DNA from 2 places in the Staphylococcus piscifermentans genome. Region 1 is predicted to be linked to the other one. Evidence: a T-box and tRNA genes for the amino acid it is inferred to sense, from the RefSeq annotation. Region 1 holds a T-box; the other holds one or more tRNA genes.
What was found. A T-box is a leader RNA that pairs with one kind of tRNA and senses whether it is charged. The one in region 1 lies ahead of alaS (alanine--tRNA ligase), so its partner is inferred to be a tRNA-Ala.

Region 1 (9,721 bases):
GTCCCACATTTATCTAAGAAAAAGCAAAAACAAATTGCCGAACAAATCTATAGTAACCAAGAAGTAGAAAAGATTATGATACGTCTGCATGATTTAGGTTTCGGCCCTAAATTATCTATGAATATTTATCAGGTCTATCAAGTAGAGACATTATCGGAAATTGAAAAGAATCCATATCAGCTGGTCTATGATGTGAAAGGTGTCGGTTTTAATAAAGCTGACACTTTAGCTAAAAATCTTGGGATAGAATACAACGACCCCGAGCGATTGAAAGCTGGCTTATTGTATACCATTGAAGAAGAATGTATTAAACAAGGCCACACTTATTTGCCGAAAGATTATGTCATAGAAGCCTCTCAAGATACGTTATCGCAAGTACATAGCGAATCTATTGATGCTAAATTGTTGGAAGAGATGATTTTGCAACTGACAGAGGAAGAGAAGCTGGTGGAAGCGGATGAAACCCTTTCTGTTCCAAGTTTATATTATTCCGAAGTGAAAAGTGTACAGAATTTATATCGTATAGAAGCACATCAAACCAAATTAGAAACTATCGAGCAATCAGACTTGCAGATGCATATCGGTGAAATTGAAGATATGAATAAAGTGAATTATGCCGCTTCGCAAAAGGAAGCCTTAGAGACTGCAATCAATTCTAAAGTAATGCTGCTGACTGGCGGTCCAGGTACAGGGAAAACTACGGTTATCAAAGGGATTGTGGAACTTTACGCAGAAATCCACGGTTTATCGCTCGATTATGATGATTATAATGAAGACGATTATCCTATCGCCTTAGCAGCGCCTACAGGACGAGCCGCTAAAAGATTACAAGAATCTACGGGTTTAGAAGCCATGACGATTCATCGTTTGATTGGTTGGAGTCAAGAAACGAAACCAGAAGATGTATTAGAAAATGAAATTAATGCTAAGTTGATTATCATTGATGAAATGTCGATGGTAGATACTTGGTTGTTCCATCAATTTTTAAATGCCGTACCGATTGATGCGCAAGTTATTCTAGTTGGTGATGAAGACCAATTACCTTCTGTAGGACCAGGTCAAGTCTTTAAGGACTTGATTGATTCTAAAGTGATACCACGCGTGAATTTGACCGAAGTTTATCGGCAACAAGATGGTTCAAGCATTATCGAATTAGCGCATAAAATGAAATTAGGACAACCAATTGATATTACTCAACGCTTCCATGATCGCAGTTTCATCCCATGCAGTGCCGATCAGATTCCTGATGTCGTTAATAAAGTAGTGACTTCCGCTGTTAAAAAAGGATATGATATGAGCGATATACAGGTGCTAGCACCTATGTATAGAGGAAGCGCAGGTATTAAACGCTTAAATAAAGTACTTCAAGATATCTTGAACCCTAAAGAAGAAGATACTCGAGAAATAGAATTTGGCGATGTTGTTTTTCGAAAAGGCGATAAAGTACTACAACTAGTGAACCGTCCGAATGATAATATCTTCAATGGTGATATTGGAGTTATTCAAGGTATTTTCTGGGCAAAAGAAAATGAATTAAATAAAGACGTCTTGGTTGTGGATTTTGAAGGTAATGAAATCACTTTTACGAAACAAGACATGATGGAATTGACGCATGCTTACTGTACTTCAATTCATAAAGCACAAGGTTCAGAGTTTCCAATCGTGATTATGCCGATTGTTAAACAGTATTATCGTATGCTGCAACGACCGATTATCTATACAGGTTTGACTCGCGCAAAACAATCATTAGTCTTTTTAGGAGACAGCCAAGCCTTTGATATTGGAATGCAAACGTACGGACAGGTGCGTATGACCCGCATGGCACAACTACTGCGCGATTATTTCGGCACGGAAGCATCGTCAAGTGAAACTGAAGAGAACCATTCAACTTCAACTGCAGAACAAAATACTAAAGTCATCGAACTGTCAGAAGCTACTATTTTCAAAATCGATCCGATGATTGGAATGGGCGATGTTACACCTTATAGTTTTGCGCCTGAAAAATAAAGTCACCTTCGAAACAACATATAATTGACATTTAAGCACCATCCATCTAAAATAAAATTAAATTCACATAAAGATGAGTAGTCAATGTACTATGCTTGAGAGAGGTGCCGGTTGGTGAAAGGTATCGCAAACATTGATGAACGCTACTTTATGTCAGTCCGTATAAACAATGAGTGATGTGTAGTGTGGATTGTACACATAACTAGGGTGGTACCGCGATACATTCGTCCCTTTTTGGATGAATGTATTTTTTTATGCTCAAGTATACGGAGCTTATCATCGTAAATTAGGAGTGAGGATATATGAAGCAATTGAAAGCTAGTGAAATCAGACAAAATTTTATTGATTATTTTAAAGAACAGGGACATATGGTAGAACCTTCCGCACCGCTTGTACCGATTAATGATGATTCTTTATTATGGATCAACTCAGGTGTTGCAACACTGAAAAAATACTTTGACGGTCGTGAAATTCCGAAAAAACCAAGAATTGTCAACTCTCAAAAAGCCATTAGAACCAATGATATTGAAAATGTAGGATTCACTGCACGCCACCATACATTTTTCGAAATGCTTGGCAACTTTTCTATCGGTGATTATTTCAAACGTGAAGCGATTGAATTTGCTTGGGAATTTTTAACAAGTGATCGTTGGATGGGAATGGAACCTGAAAAATTATATGTAACGATTCATCCTGAGGATACAGAAGCGTATGATTTATGGCATGATGTTATCGGATTAGAAGAAAGTCGTATTATTCGTATCGAAGGCAATTTCTGGGATATCGGTGAAGGTCCATCTGGTCCGAACACAGAAATTTTCTATGATCGTGGACCAGAATATGGTAAAGACGATCCAGCTGAAGAAATGTACCCTGGCGGTGAAAATGAACGTTACCTTGAAGTGTGGAACTTAGTATTCAGTGAATTTAATCATAATAAAGATCATACCTATACTCCGCTTCCCAATAAAAATATTGATACCGGCATGGGTCTGGAACGTATGGCTTCTATCGCGCAAAATGTACGTACCAACTACGAAACAGACTTGTTTATGCCGATTATTGAAGATGTAGAACAAATTTCAGGTAAAAAATATCAAGAAAATGCAGAACAAGATGTTGCTTTTAAAGTCATTGCAGACCATATCCGTACAATTGCCTTTGCTATTGGTGATGGTGCTTTACCTGCAAACGAAGGACGCGGATATGTATTACGTCGCTTGTTGCGTCGTGCAGTACGTTTCAGTCAATCTCTAGATATTAATGAGCCATTCATGTATCGCTTAGTCGACACAGTAGCAGAGATTATGGAACCTTATTACCCAGAAGTGAAACAAAAAGCAGATTTCATCAAACGTGTTATTAAATCTGAAGAAGAACGTTTCCACGAAACATTAGAAGAAGGTTTAGCTATCTTGAACGATATGATTAAAGAGGCTAAAGCTGGCGGTAATGTGATCAATGGTAAAGATGCTTTCAAATTATATGATACGTACGGTTTCCCAATTGAATTAACAGAAGAAATTGCCGATAACGAAGGTTTAACTGTAGATATGAAAACCTTCGAAGCGGAAATGCAAAAACAAAGAGATCGTGCTCGTCAAGCACGTCAAAAATCAGAATCTATGCAAATCCAAAGTGAAGTATTAAAAAATATCACTACAGCAAGTACGTTTACAGGCTATGATGTGATGGATCAAAACACTAAAATTACAGACATCATTGTAAACGGTGAACGTGTAGAGAAAGCAGACGCTGGCGATACGGTATTCTTTGTACTTGAACAAACACCATTTTACGCTGTCAGCGGTGGACAAGTGGCTGACCAAGGTACAGTGAGCAACGAAAACTTTGAAATTGAAGTGACAGAAGTGACGAAAGCTCCAAATGGTCAAAACTTGCATAAAGGTGTAGTTCAATTCGGACAAGTATCTGAAGGTGCGGAAGTTGAAGCTTCAGTGAACCATGCAGATCGTCGCGACATTAAGAAAAACCATAGTGCGACTCACTTATTGCATGCCGCTTTAAAAGAAGTACTAGGTGATCACGTGAATCAGGCGGGTTCTCTAGTTGAAGGCGACCGATTACGTTTCGACTTTTCACACTTTGGTCCAGTAACAGAAGAAGAATTAGAACAAGTTGAACGCCGTGTTAATGAGGAAATTTGGAAAGGCATTGATGTGACTATCAAAGAAATGCCGATAGAAGAAGCGAAAGCATCTGGAGCAATGGCATTATTCGGAGAAAAATATGGCGATATTGTGCGTGTAGTAGATATGTCACCATTCTCTATTGAATTATGTGGTGGTATTCACGTTAACAACACATCTGAGATTGGTTTATTCAAGATTGTCAGTGAATCAGGAACTGGTGCAGGCGTACGCCGTATTGAAGCATTAACTGGTAAAGCTGCTTTCTTATATCTTGAAGCTATCCAAAATAAATTTAAAGCAGTTAAGCACCAAGTAAAAGCTAAAGAAGATGACCAAGTAGCTGAAAAAGTAAATCAACTCATCGACAACGAAAAACAATTGCATAAACAATTAGAACAACGTAATCAAGAAATCACTGCATTGAAAATGGGTAATATTGATGATCAAGTAGAAGAAATGAACGGCTTGAAAGTCTTAGCCTTGCAAGTAGAAGCTGAAAATGCAAAAGCATTACGTCAGACAATGGATGATTTCAAATCAAAATTACAAGATACAGTGATTATTTTAGCAAGTGATGTCGGCGGTAAAGTAGCACTCGTTGCCACAGTACCTAAAGCTGAAACAGATAAAATTAAAGCTGGGGACATTATTAAAAACATGGCACCAGTGGTCGGCGGTAAAGGCGGCGGTCGTCCTGATATGGCTCAAGGCGGCGGAAGTGAACCAAGTAAGATAACAGAGGCATTACAATTCATTAAAAACTACATTAAAACGCTATAACTTATCGACACTCTCATGTAGAATGGTAGATGTATCAGCCTACTAAAGTAGAAGGAGTGTGCAAGAAAATGAACAATTACGATAAAACAATGCGCTTTAATCTTGAAGATGTTCCTAAAGAAAATGTTAAATCAGTGCTGACTAACGTGTATAATACCTTGAATGAACGTGGTTACGATCCAGTCAACCAAATTGTCGGTTATCTCTTATCAGGTGACCCTGCCTATATTCCGCGTCATAATGAAGCAAGAAACCAAATCAGAAGAATTGACCGTGATGAAATCATGGAAGAACTTGTTTCAAATTACTTGAATGCGTCTAAAGATAAATAGTATATGCTCACACATAAAATTATCGGTTTAGATGTTGGCAGTAAAACAGTCGGCGTTGCTGTCAGTGATTTAATGGGTTGGACCGCTCAAGGCTTAGATACACTCCGAATCAATGAAGAAGAAAATGAATTAGGTATTTCAAAGTTAACAGAAATCATAAAAAAAGAAGACGCGGATACTGTTGTAATAGGATTACCGAAGAATATGAATAATTCTATTGGATTTAGAGGCGAAGCTTCGTTAAAATACAAGGAAGCACTCCAAAATGCATTACCAGATATCAAAATTGTAATGTGGGATGAGCGCTTAAGTACGATGGCAGCAGAAAGATCGTTACTAGAAGCGGATGTTTCTAGAAACAAACGTAAGAAAGTAATTGATAAAATGGCTGCTGTGTTTATATTGCAAGGTTATTTAGACTCATTACAATAAACCATGAAAAGGAGCATTATTTATGTCTGAAAATAATAAAAACCAAGATGCAGAATTAAAAGTGAATAACGATGAGGAACTTTTAACTTTATACGATGAAGATGGTAACGAAGTTTTATATCGTAAAGTGCTAGAGTTCTATCATCCTGAATTTGACAAAGAATATGTCATTTTAGCTGAAGAAGGCGAAACATCTGATGACGACGATATGATTGAATTGATTCCGATGATTAATGTTCCTGATGAAGAAGGCGATGGCGGTAAATTCTTACCTGTCGATTCTGAGGAAGAATGGGATATGATTGAAGAAGTAGTCAATACTGAAATGGAATAATTGAGGTTAATTGAGGCGGAGCCAGGTGCTCCGTCTTTTCTTTTTTACACACAAGAACATTTGTTCTCCCCCTCGTAAATTCGGCACTTTGAGATATATAAATGAGAATTATAGGCTGTTATTCCTCTGAAAAGATAATTTTACAATAATTTAAAGTCGGTACTTAATTTTACATCTTTTTTGTGGTAAAATATGTAAAGTTAAATTATAAGAAAAGTTTATGAAGTTGGTTACATCTTTAAATCAGTCAGCGTGGCTGATTTATTTTTGTTAATTTTTCGATGAAGGAAGCGTATTATGGATAAAAATGAAAATTACTTGATTAATTTATCGCAAAAACACTCACATGAGTTAGAGGCCTTAAGACCTTACGCTGAAGAAAATAATGTTCCGATTATCCATCCTTTGTCGTTGGATATGATTAAACAATTGATAAGAATTCATCAATCACGACATATTTTAGAGATTGGAACAGCTATCGGTTATAGCGCTATGCATTTTGCTTCAGTCAATGAAGACATTAATGTATGGACAATTGAACGTGATGAAACAATGCAGAAAGCTGCTAAAGAAAATTTAGCGAATTATACCTATGGTTCGCAAGTTCATCTCATTGAAGGAGATGCAAGGGAAACTTTTGAGGCAGTTGAGGATTTATCTTTTGATATGATCTTTATTGATGCGGCCAAAGCACAATCGCAGAAATTTTTTGAACTCTATACGCCACTATTGAGAAAAGGCGGTTTGGTGATTGTAGATAATATTCTCTACCATGATTTTGTAGCAGATATAGAAGTGGTACGCAGTCGTAACGTTAAGCAGATGGTGAAGAAAATTCAAAAGTTTAATACCTGGTTAAATGATCATCCAGACTATGAAACTAACTTTTTAGATATAGAAGATGGTTTAGCCATCGCGATTAAAGGAGAGTCAAAATGACAGAACTACTTGTGACACCTAAATCAGTTGAGCATATTGAAGTGTTGATTGAAAAAGGTGCAGATGCTTTTGTAATCGGAGAACAAAAATTCGGTTTGCGTTTAGCGGGAGAGTTTGATCGAGAAGCCATGCGTGAAGCGGTACAACTCATTCATAGCCATGGTAAAAAAGCCTATGCAGCTGTAAATGGTATTTTTCATAATTATCATTTGAATGCTTTAGAAGATTATATTCAATTTCTGCATGAAATCAAAGTTGATCGTATTATTTTCGGTGATCCAGCAGTAGTCATGTATGTTAAAGCGCAAGCACAGCCTATTCCTTTGAATTGGGATGCAGAGACGATTGTTACAAATTATTTCCAATGTAATTATTGGGGCAAACGCGGCGCTAAACGTGCGGTACTTGCGCGTGAGCTGAGCTTGGAAGAAATCTTGAATATTAAAGCACATGCTGAGGTAGAAATAGAAGTACAAGTGCATGGGATGACTTGTATGTTCCAATCGAAACGTATGTTGCTCGGTAATTACTATACTTTCCAAGATCGTCAAATGAAAATTCAACGTCAAGATTCAGGGAAAGATTTATTGTTATATGATGAAGAACGTGAAAATCAATATCCAGTATTTGAAGATTATAATGGGACACATATTATGTCGCCAAACGATATATGTTTGATTGAAGAATTAGATCCATTGTTGGAAGCGGGAATCGATAGTTTGAAAATAGATGGTGTGTTGCACACTGAAGAATATATTAATGTATGTACAGAACAATACAGAGAAGCTATCGACTTATACCAAGAAGATCCTGAAGCATATGAAGATGAAAAATTCATGCTAGTGGACCCGATTGAAGAAATCCAACCTGAACATCGACCGTTTGATGAAGGATTCTTATTCAAACACACAGTTTATTAAGGAGGCTATCTCTTGATTACACAAGCAAAAAAAGATGAGTCAAAATCAAAAAGCCAAATGAAGAAACCTGAATTGCTGGCACCTGCCGGCAACTTAGAAAAATTAAAAATTGCAGTACATTATGGAGCGGATGCGGTCTTCTTAGGCGGACAAGAATACGGATTACGTTCTAATGCTGATAACTTTACAATGGAAGAAATCAAAGAAGGCGTAGAATTCGCTGATAAATATGGTGCGAAAATTTACGTAACGACTAACATTATTGCACATGATGAAAATATGGACGGTTTGGAAGATTACTTGAAGAGCCTTGAAGCTACAGGTGCTACAGGTATTATTGTTGCAGATCCATTAATCATTGAAACATGTAAAGCAGTGGCGCCAAAGTTAGAAATACATCTCTCAACACAACAATCTCTCAGCAACTATAAAGCAATAGAATATTGGAAAGAAGAGGGATTAGACCGTGTAGTGCTAGCTCGTGAAACGGGTGCAATGGAAATGAAGGAAATGAAAGAAAAGGTAGATATTGAAATTGAAGCCTTTATACATGGTGCAATGTGTATTGCTTATTCTGGTCGTTGTACTCTCAGTAATCATATGACGGCACGTGACTCCAACAGAGGCGGATGTTGCCAAAGTTGCCGTTGGGATTATGATTTATTAGAAGTAGATGAAGACGGAGAATTGGATTTATTATATAAAGACGGACATGTTACTCCTTTTGCAATGAGTCCGAAAGACTTGAAATTAATTGAATCGATTCCCGATATGATGGATTTAGGGATTGATTCTTTAAAAATTGAAGGTCGTATGAAATCTATTCACTATATTGCAACTGTGGTTTCGGTTTATCGTAAAGTTATCGATGCCTACGCTGCAGACCCTGAAAATTTCAAAATTAAACCTGAGTGGTTAATTGAGCTCGATAAGTGCGCCAATAGAGATACAGCTTCTTCATTCTTTGAAGGCACACCAGGTTACCAACAACAGATGTTCGGCAATGAATCGAATAAAAAATCACCTTATGATTTTTGCGGCTTAGTATTAGACTATGATGAAACAACACACATTGCGACTATTCAACAACGCAATCACTTCAAACCAGGGCAAGAAGTAGAATTCTTCGGGCCTGAAATAGATGGATTCAAACAAATCGTTGAAACAATTTATGATGAAGAAGGCAACGAATTAGATGCTGCGCGTCATCCACTTCAAATTGTTCAATTCAAAGTTGATCATCCTATTTATCCTAACAACATGATGCGAAAGGAAGTATAATCATGAATCCAACAACGATTATCGGTATCGCAGGCGGGTCAGGTTCAGGTAAAACATCTGTTACCAATGAAATATTGCACAATTTAGAAGGTCATAGTGTTGCATTAATTGCTCAAGACTACTATTATAAGGACCAATCCCATTTAACTTTTGAAGAACGCTTGAAAACAAACTATGATCATCCGTTTGCTTTCGATAATGATTTATTAATTCAAAATTTAATGGATTTACGCAATGGGCATTCTGTAGAAGTACCGACATATGATTATGTTAATCATACAAGAAGTTCTGAAACCATTGCATTTCAACCTAAAGATGTTATTATCGTAGAAGGAATATTTGCACTAGAAAACAAAACTTTAAGAGATTTAATGGATGTAAAGATTTATGTCGACACAGATGCTGATTTACGTATCCTAAGACGCTTGATGCGTGATACGAAAGAACGCGGACGTTCTATGGAGTCGGTAATCGAACAATATCTTACTGTTGTACGACCGATGCATAATCAATTTATCGAACCTACAAAACGCTATGCAGATA
Region 2 (9,721 bases), 230 kb from region 1:
AAAGCCCTACTCTTAAAACTCCTCTTTCCTTAATTTTGTCCCAATTCTTATCCTGCTCTGCAGCGTTTGCTTTCACTCCAAATGTTGAAAAAACAATTGTAAATATCAAAAGCAAACTCGTTACAATTTTCAATGTGTACATTACTTGTTTACTTCCCATAGTTGCAAGCCTCCTTGTTCTTGGAATTATTATACATTTATGCGTATTATTATGCAATACTATTTTTAAAATTTTCTGACAAATAATTGTGATGACCTTTCCGTAAAAAGAAAATAAGCTAGAATTAATAATAGACAGACAACATAAAAAGCCGAGACATTGATATAATGCCTCAGCTTCCAAGCTCTAATTTTTAGGTAATTCAAATTTATAAATTTCATCACTATAGCCAGGAATTACTTTTTTGCAAATTTGGTGTACTACAAAGCCAAGTACAAATGGAATAATGAAGTAACCGAACGCTAATAAAATAATATTCATTGTAGGGTCACCTTTCATTCTGGCAAATGCATTAATAGGTCCTACTAAACCAGTGTAGCCAAATCCAGCCGACATTGGTGTTCCCTGTACTTTAAGTAAGTACGCAATGATACCGGTAATCAAACCATTTATCGCTAACGGCACCGCAATAATCAAATGCTTGAAATAAACAGGTATCATCATTTTAGCAGCCCCAATAATTAATATGAGATTCACTCCTAATTTGTTAACACGTAATGATCCCCATAAGAATGTGATACAGGCAGCAACAATACCTAAGTTAGCTGCACCACTTCCAAGACCAGTCAATCCAATCGCCGTTGCAATAGCCACTAATGAAATTGGAGTTACCATCAATAATGAATATGTAATTGAAATTAAAATACTCATTAATAATGGATTTAATTCTGTAAATGAATTAATTAAACTACCAATCGCTTTAGTAATATGAGAAATATAAGGTAACGTTACTAATCCTATAAATCCAGAAACTACAGGTATAATAACTGGTAGTAAAATCATTTCAAGTGACCCTAATCTGCCAGAGAAAATTAAAAACAATAGACAAGCAATCATAACTACAAGAATGATGTTAATAATATCTCCAATACCTTTAAGCGCAACTCCTTGTTTGCTGATAACTACTGCACCGGATCCAATCATAGCAGAAGTCCCAATCATTGCTGCTCCAGCTCCATTAAACTTAAATTGATGTGCAGCTAATATCCCAATTATAAACGCCATAAATGATTGAATCGTAATTACAATTTGATAAATCGTTTCTAAATATTCATTTCCATCTTTAAAAAACTTCAAAAGTTCACCTAATAAAGCGTTAGGCAGTAATGCAATCACCACACCCGCTCCAACGGCATTTAAAATATTACTAAAAAATACTTTCACATTCATTTCTGATTTAGCCATAAGTTGTTAATATATCCTCCGTTCTTAAACTATGTATAATATTCTATAACAAAGTAACCTCAGCTACAATGTAAATTTTCATTATTGTACTTGATTAAATTGGGCCTAAAAGAAAACTGAGAATACTAAGAAACAATGATAGTAGACGCATATTTGTAAAAAGAATAAAGAATGTGTTAACAAAATGAAGGAGTGTTGTAAGAAATTAATGATAAAAGATTATTGTCATTTATAAAAGAAACGCATTAAATCGACAAAAAATCCCAAAAAGTATTAGCCAAATATGACCAAAATTGTGGCCAAAGTACACTTTTAAATGTGTCCAATGTGACCACCGTGTGGCCAAAAAGTTTCTTCTTTATGCGCATAAAAAAAGTAGAAACCTTGATTTAACAAGATTCCTACTTTTAAAACACTCTAAATGTTTTTATCAAAATACCGGCGGTCGGGGTCGAACCGACACTCCATTGACTGGAACGGGATTTTGAGTCCCGCGCGTCTGCCAATTCCGCCACGCCGGCTAAATTGGAGCGGAAGATAGGATTTACACCTATACCTCGTTCCGGGAAGGAACGTGTTCTGAAAGTTGAACTACTCCCGCAAAATTTTAATGGAGCGGAAGATAGGATTTACACCTATATCTCATTCCGGGAAGGAATGTGTTCTGAGAGTTGAACTACTCCCGCATATTATATATGGAGCGGAAAATAGGATTTACACCTATACCTCGTTCCGGGAAGGAACGTGTTCTGAAAGTTGAACTATTCCCGCAAAATTTTAATGGAGCGGAAGATAGGATTTGCACCTATATCTCATTCCGGGAAGGAATGTATTCTAAGAGTTGAACTACTCCCGCATATTTCATGAAGGCGGCAACCGGATTTGAACCGGTGAATAAAGGTTTTGCAGACCTTGGCCTTACCACTTGGCTATGCCGCCAAAATAACTGGGCTAACTGGATTCGAACCAGTGAGTGACGGAGTCAAAGTCCGTTGCCTTACCGCTTGGCTATAGCCCATTAATATTAAGGGCGACTGATGGGAATCGAACCCACGAATGTCGGAACCACAATCCGATGTGTTAACCACTTCACCACAGTCGCCATGGCAGGGGCAGTAGGAATCGAACCCACATCAAAGGTTTTGGAGACCTCTATTCTACCGTTGAACTATGCCCCTATTAAATTATTAAGATGGTGGAGGGGGGCAGATTCGAACTGCCGAACCCGAAGGAGCGGATTTACAGTCCGCCGCGTTTAGCCACTTCGCTACCCCTCCAAGATGGTGCCGGCCAGAGGACTTGAACCCCCAACCTACTGATTACAAGTCAGTTGCTCTACCAGTTGAGCTAGGCCGGCAAATGGTGGTTCAGGACAGAGTCGAACTGCCGACACATGGAGCTTCAATCCATTGCTCTACCAACTGAGCTACTGAACCATAATTATTAAATATAATGGCGGTCTCGACGGGAATCGAACCCGCGATCTCCTGCGTGACAGGCAGGCGTGTTAACCGCTACACTACGAGACCAGACATAATAAAATTGCGGGAGGCGGATTTGAACCACCGACCTTCGGGTTATGAGCCCGACGAGCTACCGAACTGCTCCATCCCGCGGTAATAAAATTTATAATGGCGGAGGAAGAGGGATTCGAACCCCCGCGGGCCATTAAGCCCCTGTCGGTTTTCAAGACCGATCCCTTCAGCCGGACTTGGGTATTCCTCCTAAAAAATTATATGGACCTTGCAGGACTCGAACCTGCGACCGAACGGTTATGAGCCGTTAGCTCTAACCAACTGAGCTAAAGGTCCAATATATAATGCTACAACTAATAATGAGTGGCGGTGGAGGGGATCGAACCCCCGACCTCACGGGTATGAACCGTACGCTCTAGCCAGCTGAGCTACACCGCCATTGTAAAGTTATGTTGTAAATAATAAATATGGTGGAGACTAGCGGGATCGAACCGCTGACCTCCTGCGTGCAAAGCAGGCGCTCTCCCAGCTGAGCTAAGCCCCCATATTTTCTAAGGTTATCGGGAAGACAGGATTCGAACCTACGACCCCTTGGTCCCAAACCAAGTGCTCTACCAAGCTGAGCTACTTCCCGTAGAAATAAAAGCGCGCCCGATAGGAGTCGAACCCATAACCTCTTGATCCGTAGTCAAACGCTCTATCCAGTTGAGCTACGGGCGCATAATTTAATTGGTGCCGAGGACCGGAATCGAACCGGTACGATAATCACTTATCGCAGGATTTTAAGTCCTGTGCGTCTGCCAGTTCCGCCACCCCGGCAAAATAATGGAGCAGAAGACGGGATTCGAACCCGCGACCCCGACCTTGGCAAGGTCGTATTCTACCGCTGAACTACTTCTGCAAATGCGGGTGAAGGGAGTCGAACCCCCACGCCTTGCGGCGCTAGATCCTAAGTCTAGTGCGTCTGCCAATTCCGCCACACCCGCTATTTAAATGGTGAGCCATAGAGGATTCGAACCTCTGACCCTCTGATTAAAAGTCAGATGCTCTACCAACTGAGCTAATGGCTCTGAGATGGTGCCGGCCAGAGGACTTGAACCCCCAACCTACTGATTACAAGTCAGTTGCTCTACCAGTTGAGCTAGGCCGGCTATTTAAATGGTGGAGAATGACGGGTTCGAACCGCCGACCCTCTGCTTGTAAGGCAGATGCTCTCCCAGCTGAGCTAATTCTCCATTTAATAATTGCCTGGCAACGTCCTACTCTTGCGGAACGTAAGTCCGACTACCATCGGCGCTAAAGAGCTTAACTTCTGTGTTCGGCATGGGAACAGGTGTGACCTCTTTGCCATTGTCACCAGACAATAGAATGCTTATACATTCAAAACTAGATAGTAAGTAAAATCAATTTACCAATCAAAACTTGAAATTGGATTAAGTCTTCGATCGATTAGTATTCGTCAGCTCCACATATCGCTATGCTTCCACCCCGAACCTATTAACCTCATCATCTTTGAGGGATCTTATAACCGAAGTTGGGAAATCTCATCTTGAGGGGGGCTTCATGCTTAGATGCTTTCAGCACTTATCCCGTCCATACATAGCTACCCAGCGATGCCGTTGGCACGACAACTGGTACACCAGAGGTATGTCCATCCCGGTCCTCTCGTACTAAGGACAGCTCCTCTCAAATTTCCTGCGCCCACGACGGATAGGGACCGAACTGTCTCACGACGTTCTGAACCCAGCTCGCGTACCGCTTTAATGGGCGAACAGCCCAACCCTTGGGACCGACTACAGCCCCAGGATGCGATGAGCCGACATCGAGGTGCCAAACCTCCCCGTCGATGTGAACTCTTGGGGGAGATAAGCCTGTTATCCCCGGGGTAGCTTTTATCCGTTGAGCGATGGCCCTTCCATGCGGAACCACCGGATCACTAAGTCCGTCTTTCGACCCTGCTCGACTTGTAGGTCTCGCAGTCAAGCTCCCTTATGCCTTTACACTCTATGAATGATTTCCAACCATTCTGAGGGAACCTTTGAGCGCCTCCGTTACACTTTAGGAGGCGACCGCCCCAGTCAAACTGACCGCCTGACACTGTCTCCCGCCATGATCAATGGCGCGGGTTAGAAATCCAACACAGCTAGGGTAGTATCCCACCAACGCCTCCACGTAAGCTGGCGCTCACGTTTCCAAGGCTCCTACCTATCCTGTACAAGCTGTGCCGAATTTCAATATCAGGCTACAGTAAAGCTCCACGGGGTCTTTCCGTCCTGTCGCGGGTAACCTGCATCTTCACAGGTACTATGATTTCACCGAGTCTCTCGTTGAGACAGTGCCCAAATCGTTACGCCTTTCGTGCGGGTCGGAACTTACCCGACAAGGAATTTCGCTACCTTAGGACCGTTATAGTTACGGCCGCCGTTTACTGGGGCTTCGATTCGTAGCTTCGCAGAAGCTAACCACTCCTCTTAACCTTCCAGCACCGGGCAGGCGTCAGCCCCTATACATCACCTTACGGTTTAGCAGAGACCTATGTTTTTGATAAACAGTCGCTTGGGCCTATTCACTGCGGCTCTTCAGAGCGTGAACCCTAAAGAGCACCCCTTCTCCCGAAGTTACGGGGTCATTTTGCCGAGTTCCTTAACGAGAGTTCTCTCGCTCACCTTAGAATTCTCATCTTGACTACCTGTGTCGGTTTGCGGTACGGGCGCCAAATCTCTAGCTAGAGGCTTTTCTCGACAGTGTGAAATCAACGACTCGAGGAAAACATGTTTCCTCTCCCCATCACAGCTTGACCTTATGAATGGCGGATTTGCCTACCATTCAGTCTTACTGCTTGGACGTGCACTCCAACAGCACGCTTCGCCTATCCTACTGTGTCCCCCCATCGCTTAAAACGATTATTGGCGGTACAGGAATATCAACCTGTTATCCATCGCCTACGCCTGTCGGCCTCGGCTTAGGACCCGACTAACCCAGAGCGGACGAGCCTTCCTCTGGAAACCTTAGTCAATCGGTGGATGGGATTCTCACCCATCTTTCGCTACTCACACCGGCATTCTCACTTCTAAGCGCTCCACATGTCCTTGCGATCATGCTTCGACGCCCTTAGAACGCTCTCCTACCACTGTCCGAAGGACAGTCCACAGCTTCGGTAATATGTTTAGCCCCGGTACATTTTCGGCGCAGTGTCACTCGACTAGTGAGCTATTACGCACTCTTTAAATGATGGCTGCTTCTAAGCCAACATCCTAGTTGTCTGGGCAATACCACATCCTTTGCCACTTAACATATATTTTGGGACCTTAGCTGGTGGTCTGGGCTGTTTCCCTTTCGAACATGGACCTTATCACCCACGTTCTGACTCCCAAGTTAAATTGATTGGCATTCGGAGTTTGTCTGAATTCGGTAACCCGAGAGGGGCCCCTCGTCCAAACAGTGCTCTACCTCCAACAATCATCACTTGAGGCTAGCCCTAAAGCTATTTCGGAGAGAACCAGCTATCTCCAGGTTCGATTGGAATTTCTCCGCTACCCTCAGTTCATCCGCTCACTTTTCAACGTAAGTCGGTTCGGTCCTCCATTCAGTGTTACCTGAACTTCAACCTGACCAAGGGTAGATCACCTGGTTTCGGGTCTACGACCAAATACTCAACGCCCTGTTCAGACTCGCTTTCGCTGCGGCTCCGCATTCGCTGCTTAACCTTGCATCAGATCGTAACTCGCCGGTTCATTCTACAAAAGGCACGCCATCACCCATTAACGGGCTCTGACTACTTGTAAGCACACGGTTTCAAGTTCTCTTTCACTCCCCTTCCGGGGTACTTTTCATCTTTCCCTCACGGTACTGGTTCACTATCGGTCACTAGAGAGTATTTAGCCTTGGGAGATGGTCCTCCCGGATTCCGACGGAATTTCACGTGCTCCGTCGTACTCAGGATCCACTCAGGAGAGAATTGACTTTCGACTACAGGACTCTTACCTTCTCTGGTTCGACTTTCCAGTACGATTCGTCTAATCAATTCTTTTGTAACTCCGTATAGAGTGTCCTACAACCCCAATGAGCAAGCTCATTGGTTTGGGCTCTTCCCGTTTCGCTCGCCGCTACTCAGGGAATCGAGTTTTCTTTCTCTTCCTGCGGGTACTAAGATGTTTCAGTTCTCCGCGTCTGCCTTCGGACATGCTATGTATTCACATGTCGATAACACAACATAACTTGTGCTGGGTTCCCCCATTCGGAAATCTCTGGATCAACGCTTACTTACAGCTACCCAAAGCATATCGTCGTTAGTAACGTCCTTCATCAGCTTCTAGTGCCAAGGCATCCACCGTGCGCCCTTAATAACTTAATCACGTTATTAATTATGTGAGTAATCTTCTTTGCCGTAGGCAAATCGATTACTAGCGATTCATTTAAATGAATAAAGCTTTTAAAACTCTAATTCACTCGGTTTTGCTTGGTAAAATCTATTTTTACTTACTTATCTAGTTTTCAATGTACAATTTAAAATCTTATATGGTGGAGACTAGCGGGATCGAACCGCTGACCTCCTGCGTGCAAAGCAGGCGCTCTCCCAGCTGAGCTAAGCCCCCATACATGTATTAAATTTAAATGGTGGGCCTAAGTGGACTCGAACCACCGACCTCACGCTTATCAGGCGTGCGCTCTAACCAGCTGAGCTATAGGCCCATTTAATAATGAATGAATAAACATTCAAAACTGAATACAATATGTCACGTTATTCCGTCAGTTTCTATTGAAACTGTTCCGTATATATCCTTAGAAAGGAGGTGATCCAGCCGCACCTTCCGATACGGCTACCTTGTTACGACTTCACCCCAATCATTCGTCCCACCTTCGACGGCTAGCTCCTAAAAGGTTACTCCACCGGCTTCGGGTGTTACGAACTCTCGTGGTGTGACGGGCGGTGTGTACAAGACCCGGGAACGTATTCACCGTAGCATGCTGATCTACGATTACTAGCGATTCCAGCTTCATGTAGTCGAGTTGCAGACTACAATCCGAACTGAGAACAGCTTTATGGGATTTGCTTGACCTCGCGGTTTCGCTGCCCTTTGTACTGTCCATTGTAGCACGTGTGTAGCCCAAATCATAAGGGGCATGATGATTTGACGTCATCCCCACCTTCCTCCGGTTTGTCACCGGCAGTCAACTTAGAGTGCCCAACTTAATGCTGGCAACTAAGCTTAAGGGTTGCGCTCGTTGCGGGACTTAACCCAACATCTCACGACACGAGCTGACGACAACCATGCACCACCTGTCACTTTGTCCCCCGAAGGGGAAGACTCTATCTCTAGAGCGGTCAAAGGATGTCAAGATTTGGTAAGGTTCTTCGCGTTGCTTCGAATTAAACCACATGCTCCACCGCTTGTGCGGGTCCCCGTCAATTCCTTTGAGTTTCAGCCTTGCGGCCGTACTCCCCAGGCGGAGTGCTTAATGCGTTAGCTGCAGCACTAAGGGGCGGAAACCCCCTAACACTTAGCACTCATCGTTTACGGCGTGGACTACCAGGGTATCTAATCCTGTTTGATCCCCACGCTTTCGCACATCAGCGTCAGTTGCAGACCAGAAAGTCGCCTTCGCCACTGGTGTTCCTCCATATCTCTGCGCATTTCACCGCTACACATGGAATTCCACTTTCCTCTTCTGCACTCAAGTTTTCCAGTTTCCAATGACCCTCCACGGTTGAGCCGTGGGCTTTCACATCAGACTTAAAAAACCGCCTACGCGCGCTTTACGCCCAATAATTCCGGATAACGCTTGCCACCTACGTATTACCGCGGCTGCTGGCACGTAGTTAGCCGTGGCTTTCTGATTAGGTACCGTCAAGGTGCGCATAGTTACCTACGCACTTGTTCTTCCCTAATAACAGAGTTTTACGATCCGAAGACCTTCATCACTCACGCGGCGTTGCTCCGTCAGGCTTTCGCCCATTGCGGAAGATTCCCTACTGCTGCCTCCCGTAGGAGTCTGGACCGTGTCTCAGTTCCAGTGTGGCCGATCACCCTCTCAGGTCGGCTACGTATCGTTGCCTTGGTAAGCCGTTACCTTACCAACTAGCTAATACGGCGCGGGTCCATCTATAAGTGACAGCAAAACCGTCTTTCATTGCGGAACCATGCGGTTCCGCATATTATCCGGCATTAGCCCCGGTTTCCCGGAGTTATTCCAGTCTTATAGGTAGGTTACCCACGTGTTACTCACCCGTCCGCCGCTAACGTCAGAGGAGCAAGCTCCTCGTCTGTTCGCTCGACTTGCATGTATTAGGCACGCCGCCAGCGTTCATCCTGAGCCAGGATCAAACTCTCCATAAAAGTTTATGATTTGTTTGACTAGCTCATAAAAACTAATTTGTTTTAAAACGTCTTAAGACGTTTGTTAATTGGAATTAACGTTGACATATTGTCATTCAGTTTTCAATGTTCATTTTTTCGTGTTACATTTAACTATTATATCAAACTTGAAAAGCGAAGTCAAGAACTTTTTTAATTTGTTTTTTTCGTTCTGTCTCGTTCGTTTTTCTCAACAATAAACATTCTATAATGTTTGCAAGCGAGAATCAATAGTAAAATTTACACTTTGTTAAAGTTTTTAATTAGAACTTTTAAAACTCAATCTGAAATTTACTGTGCCGTTTCAACGACCTATTCATCATATCAAGATGCAATGAATGAGTCAATAAAAATCTTAAATAATTTTCGTATAATATTACCTCTTGTGTGATTGATTGCATTGTTAGATGTGCAATGGTGCAATTCGTGTAATTCAGTACTCCTCTTCTTTTCAAATTTTGTGTACTTATTCATTTCCTTTCAAA

Region 2: it encodes a tRNA-Ala, which carries the amino acid that the T-box ahead of alaS (alanine--tRNA ligase) is inferred to sense. The anticodon was not compared.

The regions. Positions count from the first base shown of each region.
Region 1 is NZ_LT906447.1:1,393,465-1,403,185, forward strand. Features, by position in the region: gene recD2 (SF1B family DNA helicase RecD2) at 1-2,007, shown strand, start outside; T-box leader at 2,069-2,242, shown strand; gene alaS (alanine--tRNA ligase) at 2,310-4,940, shown strand; gene CKV71_RS06475 (IreB family regulatory phosphoprotein) at 5,009-5,272, shown strand; gene ruvX (Holliday junction resolvase RuvX) at 5,276-5,704, shown strand; gene CKV71_RS06485 (DUF1292 domain-containing protein) at 5,727-6,038, shown strand; gene CKV71_RS06490 (O-methyltransferase) at 6,336-6,977, shown strand; gene CKV71_RS06495 (peptidase U32 family protein) at 6,974-7,897, shown strand; gene CKV71_RS06500 (peptidase U32 family protein) at 7,955-9,178, shown strand; gene udk (uridine kinase) at 9,181-9,721, shown strand, end outside.
Region 2 is NZ_LT906447.1:1,167,618-1,177,338, reverse strand. Features, by position in the region: gene CKV71_RS05425 (ABC transporter substrate-binding protein/permease) at 1-160, opposite strand, end outside; gene CKV71_RS05420 (PTS sugar transporter subunit IIC) at 347-1,405, opposite strand; tRNA gene CKV71_RS05415 (tRNA-Leu) at 1,842-1,926, opposite strand; tRNA gene CKV71_RS12425 (tRNA-Gly) at 1,932-2,006, opposite strand; tRNA gene CKV71_RS12420 (tRNA-Gly) at 2,017-2,091, opposite strand; tRNA gene CKV71_RS12415 (tRNA-Gly) at 2,102-2,176, opposite strand; tRNA gene CKV71_RS05410 (tRNA-Gly) at 2,187-2,261, opposite strand; tRNA gene CKV71_RS05405 (tRNA-Cys) at 2,273-2,344, opposite strand; tRNA gene CKV71_RS05400 (tRNA-Gln) at 2,352-2,423, opposite strand; tRNA gene CKV71_RS05395 (tRNA-His) at 2,435-2,507, opposite strand; tRNA gene CKV71_RS05390 (tRNA-Trp) at 2,510-2,583, opposite strand; tRNA gene CKV71_RS05385 (tRNA-Tyr) at 2,599-2,682, opposite strand; tRNA gene CKV71_RS05380 (tRNA-Thr) at 2,687-2,762, opposite strand; tRNA gene CKV71_RS05375 (tRNA-Phe) at 2,766-2,841, opposite strand; tRNA gene CKV71_RS05370 (tRNA-Asp) at 2,859-2,934, opposite strand; tRNA gene CKV71_RS05365 (tRNA-Met) at 2,948-3,021, opposite strand; tRNA gene CKV71_RS05360 (tRNA-Ser) at 3,038-3,130, opposite strand; tRNA gene CKV71_RS05355 (tRNA-Ile) at 3,143-3,216, opposite strand; tRNA gene CKV71_RS05350 (tRNA-Met) at 3,245-3,318, opposite strand; tRNA gene CKV71_RS05345 (tRNA-Ala) at 3,349-3,424, opposite strand; tRNA gene CKV71_RS05340 (tRNA-Pro) at 3,441-3,514, opposite strand; tRNA gene CKV71_RS05335 (tRNA-Arg) at 3,527-3,600, opposite strand; tRNA gene CKV71_RS05330 (tRNA-Leu) at 3,611-3,699, opposite strand; tRNA gene CKV71_RS05325 (tRNA-Gly) at 3,707-3,781, opposite strand; tRNA gene CKV71_RS05320 (tRNA-Leu) at 3,785-3,866, opposite strand; tRNA gene CKV71_RS05315 (tRNA-Lys) at 3,875-3,950, opposite strand; tRNA gene CKV71_RS05310 (tRNA-Thr) at 3,956-4,031, opposite strand; tRNA gene CKV71_RS05305 (tRNA-Val) at 4,040-4,115, opposite strand; rRNA gene rrf (5S ribosomal RNA) at 4,127-4,241, opposite strand; rRNA gene CKV71_RS05295 (23S ribosomal RNA) at 4,310-7,234, opposite strand; tRNA gene CKV71_RS05290 (tRNA-Ala) at 7,400-7,475, opposite strand; tRNA gene CKV71_RS05285 (tRNA-Ile) at 7,496-7,572, opposite strand; rRNA gene CKV71_RS05280 (16S ribosomal RNA) at 7,667-9,218, opposite strand.